Linked DNA regions of Paracoccus pantotrophus. Each later gene encodes a partner of the first gene's protein in a complex. Links are inferred from orthologs where the notes say so. Each region holds a gene or a part of one and is shown in the gene's direction. Other genes may lie near its edges. The genes, in order: clpA and clpS.

The links.
Region 2: the proteins of clpA (region 1) and clpS are in contact, whole or in part, in a solved structure (PDB 1LZW), measured with the Escherichia coli proteins. The link is inferred for Paracoccus pantotrophus from one-to-one orthologs.

The regions. Positions count from the first base shown.
Region 1 is NZ_CP044426.1:1,312,521-1,315,822, forward strand. Bases 136-3,121 are described here. They hold clpA (ATP-dependent Clp protease ATP-binding subunit ClpA), read left to right. Parts: upstream 136-460; coding sequence 461-2,782; downstream 2,783-3,121. Other genes in these bases: gloB (hydroxyacylglutathione hydrolase), read left to right, coding at 136-199. Also shown: more of gloB, read left to right, coding at 1-135; mfd (transcription-repair coupling factor), read right to left, coding at 3,216-3,302. UniProt on the Escherichia coli protein: ATP-dependent specificity component of the ClpAP protease. It directs the protease to specific substrates. It has unfoldase activity. The primary function of the ClpA-ClpP complex appears to be the degradation of unfolded or abnormal proteins.
Region 2 is NZ_CP044426.1:875,429-878,443, forward strand. The notes cover bases 284-2,982. They hold clpS (ATP-dependent Clp protease adapter ClpS), read left to right. Parts: upstream 284-1,323; coding sequence 1,324-1,641; downstream 1,642-2,982. Other genes in these bases: ESD82_RS14745 (D-alanyl-D-alanine carboxypeptidase family protein), read right to left, coding at 284-1,042; ESD82_RS14755 (class I SAM-dependent methyltransferase), read left to right, coding at 1,645-2,679; ESD82_RS14760 (SDR family NAD(P)-dependent oxidoreductase), read left to right, coding at 2,676-2,982. Also shown: more of ESD82_RS14745, read right to left, coding at 1-283; more of ESD82_RS14760, read left to right, coding at 2,983-3,015. UniProt on the Escherichia coli protein: Involved in the modulation of the specificity of the ClpAP-mediated ATP-dependent protein degradation.

The DNA.
Region 1 (3,302 bases):
TCCGGGCAATGCCGCGCTGCGCGAAAGGCTGGCCGAAACCGCGGCCGGCACCCGGCCCTGCGCCCCCTCGACCCTGGCCGAGGAACGCGCGACCAATCCCTTCCTGCGGGTGGCCGAACTGGCCGATTCCCTTGGCTTGGCAGGGGCTTCCGAGGCCGCGGTCTTTGCCGAGCTGCGCGCCAGGAAGGATCGGTTCTGAGGTGTTTTCGCAACGCAGCAAGAGCAAGACGCCCCAGGCGCATCCCGGCCGCGCCGGTGCAATCTGCGGGAGCGGCATGCTTGAAATTCGGCCAAGGAACATCACATCTGCCTTAACCGCGGGAAATTCGGCAGGGGCGGACGCAAATACCGCTTGAACTGCGCGAGAATCCACCAAATCTTAACTGTATCGTGACAGTCTGGTCAGGTGGACCGCTAAATCTGGCGGCCCATACCGCCAGCCGACTGACAGGAGCTTGAAGTGCCGTCCTTTTCGACCTCGCTGGAACAGGCCATCCATGCCGCGCTCGCGCTGGCCAACGAACATCGCCATGAGCTTGCCACGCTTGAACACCTCCTGCTCGCGCTGACGGAAGAACCTGATGCCGTGAAGGTGATGCGCGCGTGCAATGTCGATCTGGACGAGTTGCGCCGCATGCTGGTCGAGTTCATCGAGGACGACCTTTCGACCCTCATCACCGATGTCGAGGGTTCTGAGGCCGTCCCCACCGCCGCCTTCCAGCGCGTGATCCAGCGCGCCGCGATCCATGTGCAAAGCTCGGGCCGGACCGAGGTGACGGGGGCGAACGTCCTGGTCGCCATCTTCGCCGAGCGCGAATCCAACGCCGCCTTCTTCCTGCAGGAACTGGACATGACGCGCTATGACGCGGTGAATTTCATCGCCCATGGCGTCGCCAAGAACCCTTCCTTCTCGGAAAACCGCCCGGTCCAGGGCGCCGAGCAGCAGGCCGAGCAGGCCCAGGTCGAAACCGCCCAGCCCAAGGACGAATCCGCGCTGGCGAAATATTGCGTCGACCTGAACAAGAAGGCCGCCAAGGGCGATGTCGATCCGCTGATCGGCCGCGCCGACGAGGTGGAACGCTGCATCCAGGTGCTGTGCCGGCGTCGCAAGAACAACCCGCTGCTGGTCGGCGATCCCGGCGTCGGCAAGACCGCCATCGCCGAGGGGCTGGCGCTCAAGATCACCCGCGGCGAGACGCCGGACGTGCTGGCCGGCTCGACCATCTTCTCGCTCGACATGGGCGCGCTTCTGGCCGGCACCCGCTATCGCGGCGATTTCGAGGAACGGCTGAAGGCGGTGGTCAAGGAACTGGAGGACCATCCCGACGCCATCCTCTTCATCGACGAGATCCATACGGTGATCGGCGCGGGCGCCACCTCGGGCGGCGCCATGGACGCCTCCAACCTGCTCAAGCCGGCCTTGGCCGGCGGCAAGCTGCGCTGCATGGGCTCGACCACCTACAAGGAGTTCCGCCAGCATTTCGAAAAGGACCGCGCGCTCTCGCGCCGCTTCCAGAAGATCGACGTGAACGAGCCGACCGTGCCCGACACGATCAAGATCCTGATGGGGCTGAAGCCCAGCTTCGAAAAGCATCACGACCTGCGCTATACCAATGACGCGATCAAGATGGCGGTCGAACTGTCGGCGCGCTACATCCACGACCGCAAGCTGCCCGACAAGGCCATCGACGTGATCGACGAGGCCGGCGCGGCGCAACACCTGGTCGCGGAAAGCAAGCGCCGCAAGACCATCGGCCCGAAGGAGATCGAGGCGGTGGTGGCCAAGATCGCCCGCATCCCGCCGAAAAGCGTCTCCAAGGACGATGCCGCGGTGCTCAAGGATCTGGACGCGACGCTGAAGCGGCTGGTCTTCGGCCAGGACGCGGCGATCGAGGCGCTGTCCTCGGCGATCAAGCTGGCGCGGGCCGGCCTGCGCGAGCCCGAAAAGCCGATCGGCAACTATCTCTTCGCCGGCCCCACCGGCGTCGGCAAGACCGAGGTGGCCAAGCAGCTCGCCTCGACGCTGGGGGTGGAACTGCTGCGCTTCGACATGTCGGAATACATGGAAAAGCACGCAGTCAGCCGGCTGATCGGCGCGCCTCCGGGCTATGTCGGCTTCGACCAGGGCGGGCTTCTGACCGATGGGGTGGACCAGCATCCGCATTGCGTGCTGCTGCTCGACGAGATCGAAAAGGCGCATCCGGATGTCTATAACATCCTGCTTCAGGTCATGGACCACGGCAAGCTCACCGACCATAACGGCCGCCAGGTGGATTTCCGCAACGTGATCCTGATCATGACCTCGAACGCGGGCGCGGCGGACCAGGCCAAGGCCGCCTTCGGCTTCGGCCGCGAGCGGCGCGAGGGTGAGGATACCGCCGCCATCGAGCGCACCTTCACGCCGGAATTCCGCAACCGGCTGGATGCGGTGATCAGCTTCGCGCCGCTCTCGCGCGAGATCATCGTGCAGGTGGTCGAGAAATTCGTCCTCCAGCTCGAGGCCCAGCTGATCGACCGCGGCGTCCATATCGAACTGAGCCCCGAGGCCGCCGACTGGCTGGCCGAACGCGGCTATGACGAGAAGATGGGCGCACGCCCCCTGGGCCGGGTGATCCAGGAAACGATCAAGAAGCCGCTGGCCGAGGAGCTGCTGTTCGGCCGGCTGACCAAGGGCGGCGTGGTCCGGGTGCGGATCGAGGACGACAAGCCCGTCTTCGACATCACCGGCCCCGAGACGCCCAGGATCAGCAACTCCAAGCCGCCGCTCTTGACGGCCGACTGATCCGGACCCGAAGGGCGGCGCCACCACGACGCCGCCCTTTTTCTTTCGGCCGGCCTAGCGGGGCGGGCTTGCATGCCCTTGCCAGCCAACGGCCGCCGGCAGGGCTTCGGTTATCGGCCTGGCTGCCTTCCGCACGCCTGCCAGCCGACCGCGCCGAGAGCCCCCCTTTCACTGGCCAAGAATACCCTTGCCGGGGCGTTCAGCCGGTTCGGAAACGAAGCCGCCACCTCCAGGTCAGCCCAGGCCCGATGTCCCGCAGGCAGGGGCGGTTCCGCAAAATCCCCCGCACGCTCGCCGCATCCCTTGTCTCCGGACGCCGCACATGGGTTCGCCCAGCGGGCCTGGCCTCGGCACGCCCTGCTTCTTTCTTGTCCAAATATCCTGGGGGCCCGGGGGCAAAGCCCCCGGCTTCGGCACTGCGGCCAGAGCCGCGCTATCCCTTGGCCCTGCCTTCCCTGATCTTCGCCGCCAGTTCCTTGGCGATGGCGAAACTGCCCTTGATGCGGTCGGCATCGGTCGG
Region 2 (3,015 bases), 440 kb from region 1 along the record:
CGGGCTTGCGCGCCGGCCGGGCGCTGGCGGCCAGGGTGCTGCCGCTGCGGGCGGGGGCTGGCGCAGCCGCCTGGGCGCGCGAGACCGCGGCCGAGATCGCCGCCGGCGTCACCACCGCCACGGTCGAGGCGCGGGCCACCGGGCGGTCCGAGCTGGACAGCCGCACGTTCGCCGCCTGTTGCGGCTCGGTGCGCGCGACCTGCACGGTGCGGCGCACCTTCTTCTCGGCCACCAGCTGCGGCGGGGCGGGCTTCACCTCTCGCACACGGGTGGGGGCCTTTCCGAAGCCGGCATCGAGCAGTTGGGCCATGACCTGGTTGCGATGCGCGGTCGAGGTGCCGCCCAGCACGGTTGCGACGATCCGCTTGGAGCCCCGCTTGGCCGAGGCGGTCAGGTTGAACCCCGCCGCCCGCGTATAGCCGGTCTTGATGCCGTCCGCGCCCTCGTAGCTGTCGAGGAAACGCTTGTTGGTGCTGGCGACGGTGGCGATCCCCGCATCGGCCGAGCGGCGCGAGAAGATCGAGTAATATTGCGGGAAATCGTAGAACAGCCGGCGCCCGAGGACCGTCATGTCGCGCGCCGTGGAATAATGCCCCTCGGCCGTTAGGCCGTTGGCGTTGCGGAAATGCGTGTTGCGCATGCCCAGGGCGCGCGCCATCTGGGTCATCTGCGCGGCGAATTTCGCCTCGGACCCCGCCAGCCCCTCGCCGATCACCGTGGCCGCGTCATTGGCGGATTTCACCGCCGCCGCGCGGATCAGGTAGCGCAGCTCGATCCGCTGGCCCGGCTTCAGCCCCAGCCGCGAGGGCGGCTGCGCGGCCGCATGGCTGGACACCAGGAACTTGCTGTCCAGCCGGACCTGTCCGCGCTCGACGGCGCTGAAGGCCATGTAAAGCGTCATCATCTTGGTCAGCGAGGCCGGATGAAGCCGCGTATCCGCGTTCTGCGCATAGATTTCCTGCCCGGTGCGCGCATCCATGACGAAGGCCGCGAAGGGGGCGGCGGCCACCGCCATGGGCAATGCCCAGGCGAATAGGATCATCAGTCCCAAACGGACTTTTCTGGTGATTCTGCTCACTGTCCCGGTCTCTTCTGCCTCTGAGGGTCCGTTCATTATGCGGGCCCTTCATTAATGAAATGACAATAACACGCATTCCCGTGTTCGGAAACCGCAAGTTTGTGCCCTTGCCGCGCAATCTGCCGCAGGTTGCCGGCGCTTTCGCCTCTGCCGCGGGGGCGGGGCTTATCAAGCGCGGGGAAAGGCTCTATATTCGGTCCCAGAACCGTCCATATCCTGATACGAGCGTCGTGACCAAACCGCAGATGACCAACCGACCTGGGGACCGCGAAGAGGTCGAACTGGGGGTCAAGACCAGGCCCCGCACGCAGCGGCCTCCGATGTACAAGGTATTGCTGCTGAACGACGATTTCACGCCGATGGAATTCGTCGTGCATGTGCTTGAGCGGCTGTTCAACATGAACCACGCCCAGGCGATCGAGATCATGCTGACGGTTCATCGCAAGGGGGTGGCCGTCGTCGGCGTCTTCTCGCACGAGATCGCCGAAACCAAGGTGGCGCAGGTCATGGAACTGGCCCGCCGCCAGCAGCATCCGCTGCAATGCACCATGGAAAAAGAGTAGAAATTGGCTGGATCACGGCTGGAACTTGTCTTTGGCGGCACGCCGCCCGAAGGGCGCATGCTGCTGATCGGCGCGGGCGCCGCGACCGATCTTGACCCCTTCGACCCCGCCCGCGTGCAGATCGTGCAGGGCTTTTACCCCGATCACCGGGCGCTGAAGGCGCGCGGCTACGACATGGCGACCGAGGCCTCGGGCGATTTCGACGGCGCCGTGGTCTTCCTGCCGCGGGCGCGGGCCGAGGCGCGGGCGCGCATCGCCGAGGCCGCGGCGCGGCTGGCGCCGGGCGCCTCGCTGTGGATCGACGGGCAAAAGACCGACGGCATCGACGCGGTGATGAAGGAGATGCGCGCCCTGGCCCCGGTGGACGAGGTCCAGTCGCGTGCCCATGGCAAGATCTTCCGCGTCACGCTGCCCCAGCCGGGCTGGCTGCCCGAGGGCTGGGCGGCGCAGGATCACCTGGCCGCGCCCGGCATGGTGACGCGGCCGGGCGTGTTCTCGGCCGACGGGCCGGACCCGGCGTCGCAGGCGCTGGCGGCGGCGCTGCCCGAAAAGCTGCCGACCCGCATCGTCGATCTGGGCGCGGGCTGGGGCTGGCTTTCGGCACAGATCCTGGCCCATCCCGGCGTCGAGCTGCTGCACCTGGTCGAGGCCGATGCCGCGGCGCTGGATTGCGCGCGGCGCAATGTCACCGATCCGCGGGCGCGGTTCCATTGGGCGGATGCGCTGGATTTCCGCCTGCCCGAGCCGGTGAACGGCGTGATCATGAACCCGCCCTTCCACGAGGGGCGTGCGGCCGACCCGAGGCTGGGCGCCGGCTTCATCCGCGCGGCGGCGGGGCTGCTGACCGGGGCGGGGCGGCTGTGGATGGTGGCCAACCGCCACCTGCCCTATGAGCAGGCGCTGCGGGAATGCTTTGCCGAAGTCGCCGAGCTGGGCGGCGATGCGCGCTTCAAGATCCTGACCGCCTCGGGAGCGCGGCGCGGCACTGCCGGGCGCCTTCAACCAAAAGGCCCGCAACCGAAAGGCCGGAAAAGATGAGCCTCTCCATCCAGGGCAAGACCGCCATCGTGACCGGCGCCGCCCGCGGCATCGGCCTGGCCATCGCCCGGCATTTCGAGGAGGCAGGCGCCAATGTCATGTTCGCCGACAGCGACGAGGCGGCGCTGATGACCGAACTGGGCGAACAGGCGGCAAGCGAAGGGCCGGTGCGCGCCTTTGCCGGCGACTTGGGGCAGAAGCTGACGCTCGCGAACCTGATCTCGGCCACCATCGACGCCTTCGAGCGGGTGGATATCCTGGTCAATGCGCATCGCATGGTGCAGGGCTGCGACCCGCTGACGGTGAACGACGAGCTGCTGGGCGACATGCTGCGCC